Regions from separate parts of the Pseudomonas sp. CH61 genome, predicted to be linked through region 2. Evidence: predicted binding sites of a transcription regulator. Region 2 holds the regulator's gene; each other region holds the start of a gene.
The links. The regulator sigma-54, encoded in region 2, starts transcription at its own class of promoters, with help from an activator protein. The targets are predictions, from matches to a motif close to ANTGGCATNNANNTTGCTNT.
Positions count from the first base shown of each region.

Region 1: glnA (type I glutamate--ammonia ligase) is a predicted target of sigma-54. The motif match lies at 1,282-1,301, and genes of this name have one in related genera.
Region 3: glnK (P-II family nitrogen regulator) is a predicted target of sigma-54. The motif match lies at 1,457-1,476, and genes of this name have one in related genera.

Region 1 is NZ_CM182098.1:6,156,442-6,159,719, reverse strand. Features, by position in the region: gene thiI (tRNA uracil 4-sulfurtransferase ThiI) at 1-1,067, opposite strand, end outside; gene glnA (type I glutamate--ammonia ligase) at 1,396-2,802, shown strand; gene AC5SEM_RS27755 (DUF4124 domain-containing protein) at 3,085-3,278, shown strand, end outside.
Region 2 is NZ_CM182098.1:233,130-236,407, forward strand. Features, by position in the region: gene ptsN (PTS IIA-like nitrogen regulatory protein PtsN) at 1-120, opposite strand, end outside; gene hpf (ribosome hibernation-promoting factor, HPF/YfiA family) at 132-440, opposite strand; gene AC5SEM_RS00975 (RNA polymerase factor sigma-54) at 514-2,004, opposite strand; gene lptB (LPS export ABC transporter ATP-binding protein) at 2,192-2,917, opposite strand; gene lptA (lipopolysaccharide transport periplasmic protein LptA) at 2,917-3,278, opposite strand, start outside.
Region 3 is NZ_CM182098.1:5,522,266-5,525,543, forward strand. Features, by position in the region: gene AC5SEM_RS24935 (ammonium transporter) at 1-877, opposite strand, end outside; gene glnK (P-II family nitrogen regulator) at 916-1,254, opposite strand; gene AC5SEM_RS24945 (accessory factor UbiK family protein) at 1,669-1,929, shown strand; gene AC5SEM_RS24950 (BRO-N domain-containing protein) at 2,289-2,807, shown strand; gene AC5SEM_RS24955 (N-acetyltransferase) at 3,004-3,278, shown strand, end outside.

The sequences.
Region 1 (3,278 bases), 680 kb from region 2:
GCAGTTTTCGGGTTGACCGAAATGACCCCGCAGTATTCCGGCATGTGCCGGGCGAAATCGGCGGTGCCAATCTCGTTGGCCGTGTCGATGATGTCCTGCTTGTGCGCCACGATCAGCGGACGCAGGACCAGCTTGTCGGTCACACAGTCGATCACCGACAGGTTCGGCAGCGTCTGGCTCGACACCTGGGAGATCGCCTCGCCGGTAACCAGCGCCTCGATGTGCAGACGGTCGGCGATGTTGGAGGCCGCGCGCAACATCATACGCTTCAATACGACGCCCATATGACTGTTATCGACTTTGCCGAGAATTTCGCCCAACACTTCTTCGAACGGAACACTGACAAATAGCACGCGTTGCGAGCTGCCGTACTTCTTCCAGATGAAATGCGCGACTTCCATTACGCCCAATTCGTGGGCACGACCGCCCAGATTGAAGAAGCAGAAGTGCGTCATCAGGCCGCGACGAATGATCTGGTAGGCCGCAACGGTCGAGTCAAAGCCGCCGGACATCAATACCAGCGTCTGCTCCAGGGCGCCGAGCGGGTAGCCGCCGATGCCGTTGTGCTGGCTATGAATGACGAACAACCGTTTGTCGCGAACTTCGATACGGACTTCGATTTCCGGCGTTTTCAGGTCGATACCGGCAGCACCGCACTCACGGCGCAGCTTGCTGCCGACGTATTTTTCGACGTCCATCGAGCTGAACGTGTGCTTGCCGGCACGCTTGCAGCGCACCGAGAAAATCTTCCCGGCCAGCGCAGCGCCGTAGTGCTCTTTGCACTTCTCGGTGATGTCGTCGAAGTCGCCCAGCGGGTACTCGTCGATCTGCAGGAAGTGCGCGATGCCCGGCATGCAGGTCAGGCGCTCACCCATCTCTTTCAAGGCTTTGGCGTCGGTAACGCGGGTTTCCAGCTCGAGATTGTCCCACACACCGTTCACCACCACGGCCGGGTCCAGGTCACGGAGCACGGTGCGGATGTTCTTGGCCAACTGGCGGATGAATTTCGTCCGGACAGGTCGGCTTTTGATGGTGATCTCGGGGAAGACTTTTACGATTAGTTTCATGAAAACAGCGCGCGAACGGCCAGCCGAAAAAGGGGGGCGCGGATTATAGCGGAAATTGCTCAAGGTTTAACCAGTTAATGTGCAGAAGGTTTTGCACGCACCAAAACAGGTCATTTTCGAATCAAGACGCTACATTAGAGGGCGAGATTTTCAGCATTCAGGCGTTTGAAGCCTTAACAAGCGTGAATTTGGGGCAAAAAACCCATGCTGGGGCACTGGCATGCAATTTGCTCCCTTGTGAGGCAGGTTGCCTTGGCAGAGTATTCGCGCCGGCATCACCCAAATTCAAGGGCATCCACTACCAAGCCCGAAGCCACCCGGAGGACATATGTCGAAGACGGTTCAACTCATCAAAGATCATGACGTCAAGTGGATTGATCTGCGCTTCACGGACACCAAAGGCACTCAGCACCACGTGACCATGCCGGCTCGCGATGCGCTGGATGAAGACTTCTTCGAAGTCGGCAAGATGTTCGACGGTTCCTCCATCGCTGGCTGGAAAGGCATCGAAGCCTCCGACATGATCCTGATGCCGGTTGACGAAACTGCCGTTCTCGACCCGTTCACCGAAGACGCCACCCTGATCCTGGTGTGCGACATCATCGAACCTTCGAGCATGCAAGGCTACGACCGCGACCCACGTGCGATCGCCAAGCGCGCCGAAGAACACCTGAAAGCCACCGGTATCGGTGACACTGTGTTCGCCGGTCCTGAGCCTGAGTTCTTCATCTTTGACTCGGTGAAATTCAAGTCGGACATCTCCGGCTCGATGTTCAAGATCTACTCCGAGCAAGGTTCATGGATGTCCGATCAGGACATCGAAGGCGGCAACAAGGGTCACCGTCCAGGCGTCAAAGGCGGCTACTTCCCGGTGCCACCGTTCGACCACGACCACGAAATCCGTACCTCCATGTGCAACGCACTGGAAGAAATGGGCCTGACCGTCGAAGTTCACCACCACGAAGTGGCGACTGCCGGTCAGAACGAAATCGGCGTCAAGTTCAACACCCTGGTGAAGAAAGCCGACGAAACCCAAACCCTGAAGTACGTTGTGCACAACGTTGCTGACGCTTACGGCCGCACCGCGACCTTCATGCCGAAGCCACTGTACGGCGACAACGGTTCGGGCATGCACGTACACATGTCGATCTGGAAAGACGGCAAGAACACCTTCGCCGGTGAAGGCTATGCCGGCCTGTCCGATACCGCTCTGTACTTCATCGGCGGCATCATCAAACACGGTAAGGCCCTGAACGGCTTCACCAACCCTGCGACCAACTCCTACAAGCGTCTGGTACCAGGCTTCGAAGCTCCGGTAATGCTGGCCTACTCGGCTCGCAACCGTTCCGCTTCGATCCGTATTCCTTACGTGTCGAGCCCGAAAGCCCGCCGTATCGAAGCACGTTTCCCGGATCCGGCTGCCAACCCGTACCTGGCCTTCGCAGCTCTGCTGATGGCCGGCCTGGACGGTATCCAGAACAAGATCCACCCAGGCGACGCAGCTGACAAAAACCTGTACGACCTGCCGCCTGAAGAGGCGAAAGAGATCCCGCAAGTTTGCGGCAGCCTGAAAGAAGCCCTGGAAGAGCTGGACAAGGGCCGTGCGTTCCTGACCAAGGGCGGCGTGTTCTCCGACGACTTCATCGACGCTTACATCGCGCTGAAATCGGAAGAAGAAATCAAGGTTCGCACCTTCGTACACCCACTGGAATATGAGCTGTACTACAGCTGCTGATCCGGTAGCGCCGCGTTTCGTGGCGTGAGTGAAAGAGGCCTCCTTCGGGAGGCCTTTTTTATTGCGATTTATGGCTCGACGCAAATCCCTGTAGGAGTGAGCCTGCTCGTGATAGCGGTGGATCATTGAAGGTGATGCTGACTGACACTACGCCATCGCGAGCAGGCTCACTCCTACAGGGGATTTGTGGTGTCTGAATGATCTCTGAATGTTTACCGAGTTGGGCCAACCGCCGCGTCTGGCCTATGCTGCACCCCATCGCTTTCAATCCCGGTCGATTTCATGGGTCGCACCTTTCTCTACATACTGCTGCTGATCGCCCTGCCCGCCGCCGCGCAGATCTACAAGTACACCGACGCCAACGGCAACACGGTGTACAGCGATCACTCGCCAGACGGCGTGCAAGCGCAGCCAGTGGAGTTACCGCCGCTCAATCGTGTCGAGCCGCAGGCACCCAGCGCATCACCCGCGCCCGA
Region 2 (3,278 bases):
CAGATCCGGCACTTCGCGGGCGATCAGGTTGGCAATTTGTTCGAGGGCTTTCTTTTTACTGCCGCCCGGCACGTTCACAAGGGAACGGCCGGGGGTCAGGATACTTTCAAGTCGGATCATGGAATGGGGGGTTATCGACCTGTCGCGCCCTGGAGGAGGCTTTGGGTCTTTTCCTTATGCTTTTTGAGTTGGCGATCCAGCTTGTCGGTCAGCAGGTCAATGGCGGCATACATGTCGTCATGCTCGGCATTGGCAACCACTTCTCCGCCGGGAATATGCAAGGTGGCTTCGATTTTCTGCTTCAGCTTTTCGACGCACATCGTGACTTGCACGTTGGTGATCTTGTCGAAATGGCGCTCTAATCGGTCGAGTTTTTCGTTGATGTAGTCGCGCAGAGGTTCGGTCACTTCCAGTTGGTGTCCACTGATGTTGACTTGCATACAGCTTCTCCTTCGTTGCCAGTGCATAAAGCGGCAGGCTGGATAGCCTGCCACTGGAACGCTGTAACGTGGCTTACATCAACCGCTTGCGTTCGCTCGAAGGCGCGATCCCGAGGGATTCGCGGTACTTGGCGACGGTGCGGCGAGCCACCTGAATGCCTTGTGCCTCCAGTAAACCAGCGATCTTGCTGTCACTCAACGGCTTTTTCTGATTTTCCGCAGCAACCAGTTTTTTGATGATCGCGCGGATCGCCGTGGACGAGCATTCGCCGCCTTCGGAGGTGCTGACGTGGCTGGAGAAAAAGTATTTCAGCTCATAAATACCGCGCGGGGTATGCATGAATTTCTGCGTGGTCACCCGTGAAATCGTCGATTCGTGCATGCCGACCGCTTCAGCGATGTCATGCAGGACCAACGGCTTCATCGCTTCGTCGCCGTACTCCAGAAAACCGCGCTGATGCTCGACGATCTGGGTGGCAACTTTCATCAGGGTTTCGTTGCGGCTCTGCAGGCTCTTGATGAACCAGCGAGCTTCCTGCAACTGGTTGCGCATGAAGGTGTTGTCGGCACTGGTGTCGGCGCGGCGGACGAAACCAGCGTACTGGGCGTTGACGCGCAGGCGTGGCACCGATTCCTGATTGAGTTCGACCAGCCAGCGTTCGTTGTCCTTGCGCACGATCACGTCGGGCACGACGTATTCGGCTTCGGTTGACTCGATCTGCGAACCCGGGCGCGGATTAAGGCTTTGCACCAGCTCGATGACCTGACGCAGTTCGTCTTCCTTGAGCTTCATGCGCCGCATCAACTGGCTGTAGTCGCGGCTGCCAAGCAGGTCGATGTAATCGCTGACCAGACGTTTCGCTTCAGCCAGCCAAGGTGTCTTGGCCGACAACTGGCGCAATTGCAGCAGCAGGCATTCGCCGAGATTGCGCGCGCCGATGCCGGCCGGTTCGAACTGCTGGATGCGGTGCAGGACGGCTTCGATTTCGTCCAGTTCGATGTCCAGTTCCGGGTCGAACGCCTCAAGGATCTCTTCGAGGGTTTCGTCCAGGTAGCCCTGATTGTTGATGCAATCGATCAGGGTCACGGCGATCAGGCGATCGGTGTCGGACATCGGTGCAAGGTTCAGTTGCCATAGCAGGTGGCTTTGCAGGCTCTCGCCGGCGGACGTGCGTGTGGTGAAATCCCACTCGTCATCGTCGCTGCTGGGCAGGCTGCTGGCGCTGGTCTGGTAGACGTCTTCCCAGGCCGTGTCGACCGGAAGCTCGTTGGGGATGCGCTCGTTCCATTCGCCGTCCTCGAGGTTGTCCACCGTCGGCGCGGTTTCCTGATAGGAGGGTTCCTGGATTTCGGTGGGCTTCTGTTCGGCGTTGTCGGCCATGGGGTCGGAATTGTCGAAGTCGTCGCCTTCTTCCTGGCGTTCGAGCATCGGATTGGATTCCAGCGCCTCCTGGATTTCCTGTTGCAGATCCAGGGTCGACAATTGGAGCAGGCGGATGGCCTGTTGCAGCTGCGGTGTCATCGTCAGCTGCTGGCCCATTCTCAAGACTAGCGATGGTTTCATGGCAGGGGCTTAACACCTTATTCGCCGGCGCTATGCGCCATCCACTACAGGGCGCCGGAGCGCCAAACTTAAGCAAATTATATGCCTGAAACTGAAGTGTTTGCCTAGAGCGCTGTAACAATTAAAGCGTATTAAATCCTGCTTGAATCGATACAGCGCCCGGGCGGCGCACCGGGCACTGTTGCGCTTACAGGCGGAACTCGTGGCCCAGATACACTTCCTTGACCAGATCGTTGGCCAGGATGGTTTCTGCATCGCCCTCGGCAATCAACTGACCATCGTTGACGATGTAAGCGGTTTCGCAGATATCCAGCGTCTCACGAACGTTGTGGTCGGTGATCAGCACACCGATGCCTTTGGCCTTGAGGTGGTGGATGATCTGCTTGATGTCGCCGACCGAGATCGGGTCGACACCGGCAAACGGTTCGTCGAGCAGGATGAATTTCGGTGCCGTTGCCAGCGCGCGAGCGATTTCCACCCGGCGGCGTTCACCACCGGACAGGCTCATGCCGAGGTTGTCGCGGATGTGGCTGATGTGGAATTCCTGCAGCAGGCTTTCCAGCTCTTTGCGGCGACCGGCCTTGTCGAGTTCCTGACGGGTCTCGAGGATGGCCATGATGTTGTCGGCCACCGACAGTTTGCGGAAGATCGACGCTTCTTGCGGCAGATAGCCGATGCCAGCCTTTGCACGGCCGTGCATTGGCTGGTGGCTGACGTCCAGATCATCGATCAGTACGCGGCCCTGATCGGCCTGTACCAAGCCGACGATCATGTAGAAGCAGGTGGTCTTGCCGGCACCGTTCGGGCCGAGCAGGCCGACGATCTGGCCGCTGTCGATCGACAGGCTGACATCACGCACGACCTGGCGGCTTTTATAGGCCTTGGCCAGGTGCTGAGCTTTCAGAGTTGCCATTACTGGGTTTTCTCGTCGGTTTTCTTCTTCGGCTGGATCACCATGTCGATGCGCGGACGCGACTCGGTAACCTTGCTGCCGGTAGCGCGACCGGCGCTGGCCAGTTTCTTCACGGTGTCATAGACGATTTTCTCGCCTTGCGTCGTGTTGTTGTCCTTGTCGACAACCTTGGCCTTGTCGATCAGCACGACGCGATTCTGCGCAGCATGGTACTGGATCGTCACGCCCCAGCCCTGAACCGGCTTGGTGTCGCCAGCGGTCTGCAGTTGTTCGAAGTAGGCAAGGTTGCCCACCGAAGTCACCACGTCGATATCGCCGGCCGGGGTGCGGGTGATGGTCACGGTATTACCGGTCACCTTCA
Region 3 (3,278 bases), 1.3 Mb from region 2:
TGACCCACTCGGCAAACATCCAGCCCAGCGCGGCGGCGGCGGTAGCGATCTGAGTGACCAGCATCGCCATGCCGGCAGTGCCGTTGGCCGCCGCAGCGGAACCGGCGTTGAAGCCGAACCAGCCGACCCACAGCATCGCCGCGCCCATCAGGGTGTAACCGAGGTTGTGCGGGGCCATCGGGGTGGTCGGGAAGCCTTTACGCTTGCCCAATACCAGGCAGGCAATCAGACCGGCGACACCGGCGTTGATGTGCACCACGGTGCCGCCCGCGAAGTCGAGCACGCCCCAGTCCCACATCAAGCCGCCGTTGCCGGACCAGACCATGTGCGCGATCGGCGCGTAAACCAGGGTGAACCAGATAGCCATGAAGATCAGCATCGCGGAGAACTTCATCCGCTCAGCGAACGCACCGACGATCAGCGCCGGGGTGATGATCGCGAAGGTCATCTGGAAGGTGATGAACACCGCCTCAGGGAACAACGCCGCAGGACCGGTCAGGCTCGAGGGCGTGACACCGGCGAGGAACGCCTTGCCCATGCCGCCGAAGAACGAGTTGAAGTTGACGACGCCCTGCTCCATGCCGGTGGTGTCGAACGCAATGCTGTAGCCATAAATGACCCACAGGATGCTGATCAGACCGGTAATGGCGAAGCACTGCATCATCACGGAAAGAATGTTTTTCGAGCGAACCATGCCGCCGTAGAACAGCGCCAGGCCGGGAATGGTCATGAACAGCACAAGTGCCGTTGAGGTCAGCATCCAGGCAGTGTCGCCGGAATTGAGGACCGGGGCCGCCACTTCGTCTGCCGCCATTGCAAGGCTTGGCATTACGATAGACAACAGGGCTCCTAGCCCTGCGAATTTACGCAGAGTCATATTGTTTTCTCCTGGGGCGTTGGGGTTTGTGGCGGCGGTTAAATCGCGTCGGTATCGGTTTCGCCGGTACGGATGCGGATCGCCTGTTCCAGATTGACCACGAAGATCTTGCCGTCACCGATCTTGCCGGTGTTGGCCGCTTTGGTGATCGCCTCGATCACCCGATCCAGATCCTTGTCGTCGATGGCCACGTCGATTTTCACCTTGGGCAGAAAATCGACCACATATTCCGCGCCGCGATACAGCTCGGTGTGACCCTTCTGCCGGCCGAAGCCTTTGACTTCAGTAACGGTAATGCCCTGCACGCCGATTTCGGACAGCGACTCGCGCACGTCGTCCAACTTGAACGGCTTGATGATGGCAGTGACTAGCTTCATGAAAACTCTCTCCCGAATTGGTGGACTTGCCCCAGGAAAACAAACCCGACTCAAGTCTAAGCGCAGTGCCTGGCTTTGTAACGCATCGTCGGCCGTACCTGCCCGACTGACGCCAGCTAACCGCTGCCGACGAAACTCCCCGCTCCGTCTGCCGCACTGCATTCGTCACAGCGACTGCATCAGTGCATGGGTCGAAGGTGACTAAGCAGAAACCTTGCCATCTCGCCAAAATCCCCTGATTTCAATCCCTTGGCCGCTGTCGCACGCCATCCCGTGCGAAACCCCATCCGGATACGCACAACAACGGTGCGTCGCCATCCGTCCGCCTGCGCGAAAAGCGTGCATCCCTGACCACGAGATTGACTATAGACACTGCGTGATACACTGCCGGCCATTGTTTCCAGGACATCCACCATGCTCGCGCCCAAAGACTTCCTCGACGCCCTGAGCGGCACCGCCTCCCGCCTTTTCAGCGGCGACACCCCGCTGCCGAAAGCCGAAATCGAAAGCCAGTTCAAGATGCTGCTGCAAAGTGCCTTCAGCAAACTCGACCTGGTCAGCCGCGAAGAATTCGACAGCCAGATGGTCGTACTGGCCCGCACCCGCGCTCGCCTCGAAAGCCTCGAAGCCAAGGTTGCCGAGATGGAAGCCAAGCTGACGCCGCCCGCCGAATAATCCGCGCCCCCTGTAAGAGCTGCCGAAGGCTGCGATCTTTTGATCTCCAGCCCTTCAATCTTCTCGGCAACTTCCTACAACTTGCACCACCGCCGTCCGATTGCGCCGAAAAGCCCAGGTTTCTAAGCTCATCCGATGCTGAATGTTCAGCACCGGGTTTGGCGACCCGAACAGCTTAAGGCGCACGACAACCATGATGGCGGCTACATTTACCGCCACATCGTTTCATGGCGGTTGTGCGTGGGAGACCTTCGGGTCTGCCGGGTTCCTTTTGCTCCGGTTCGCCAACCCGCGTACAACTGCCACCCAATCGTTTGGCGACGATTGAGGGCAGCCCCTTAAGCAAGAGGAACTGCACAATGAATCAAGAAGAGACTTATCTGACCCCGCACATCTTCACCCGCCACAAACTCCCCCTCCACGCCCTCCTCATCCAGAACCAACCCTGGTTCTGCGCCCGAGACCTGAGTCGCCTGCTACACATCTACCTCAACGAACGCATGCTGCGAAAACTCGACCCCGACCAATACCAAACCCACAAAACCTTGATCCACAACCAGATCGAAAACACCCTGCTGATCAGCGAATCCGGCATCTACGCCCTCCTCGTCTACCACTACTGCCCCGAATACCGAGCCCTGCGCGAATGGCTCACCCACCAGGTCATCCCCACCCTGCGCGACGCCCAACACCCCAGCACAAGCGAACGCCCACACCTCAGCTTGCTCAACTGGCCGGACATGACGTTGAGTTTGTTGCATTGGAATAATCAGCCGTGGATACGGTTGCAAGATGTGCCACACATGGTGACGGAGCGAGAACAGGCAAACCGCACGGTTGTGAACTCATGGTGGAGAAAGGCTCTGCAATTGATCTGAATTTTTGCGCTGCAACCTCACCAAAGGTCATTTCAGCGATACCACTGAAATGACCTTTTTTGTGTCTTCGTTATCTCCACCCCTCCTACTCCGAAATCCTCCACTCACAGAAGTAACGTCCTACAAAACGCGTCCGCCACGTCTGATTTCGCTGCCCCCTCTCTGCTGGCTATCTTCTGCGACCAGATCCAAACAGATGAAAACAATGAGAAGAAAAGGCAAAGCAACGGATCTTCGTAACCAGACATTCAGATCAAACTCGCGAAAGATCGCCTACAAATTCTTTCTCAAGGACATTGCCCCGAGAATCCCAAATATTGATGCAGCAGCGGTCAAGTTTGAGCCAATTACCCCAGCAGCGATAAAGCAATACTTTCTCTGGGAGGGGCCAACAGTTTTCCCTTGGGATGACGTTGCAGACTGGAAAAGTAAAGATGCGAAAGGTCTGGATTTGGCGATATGGTACAAACA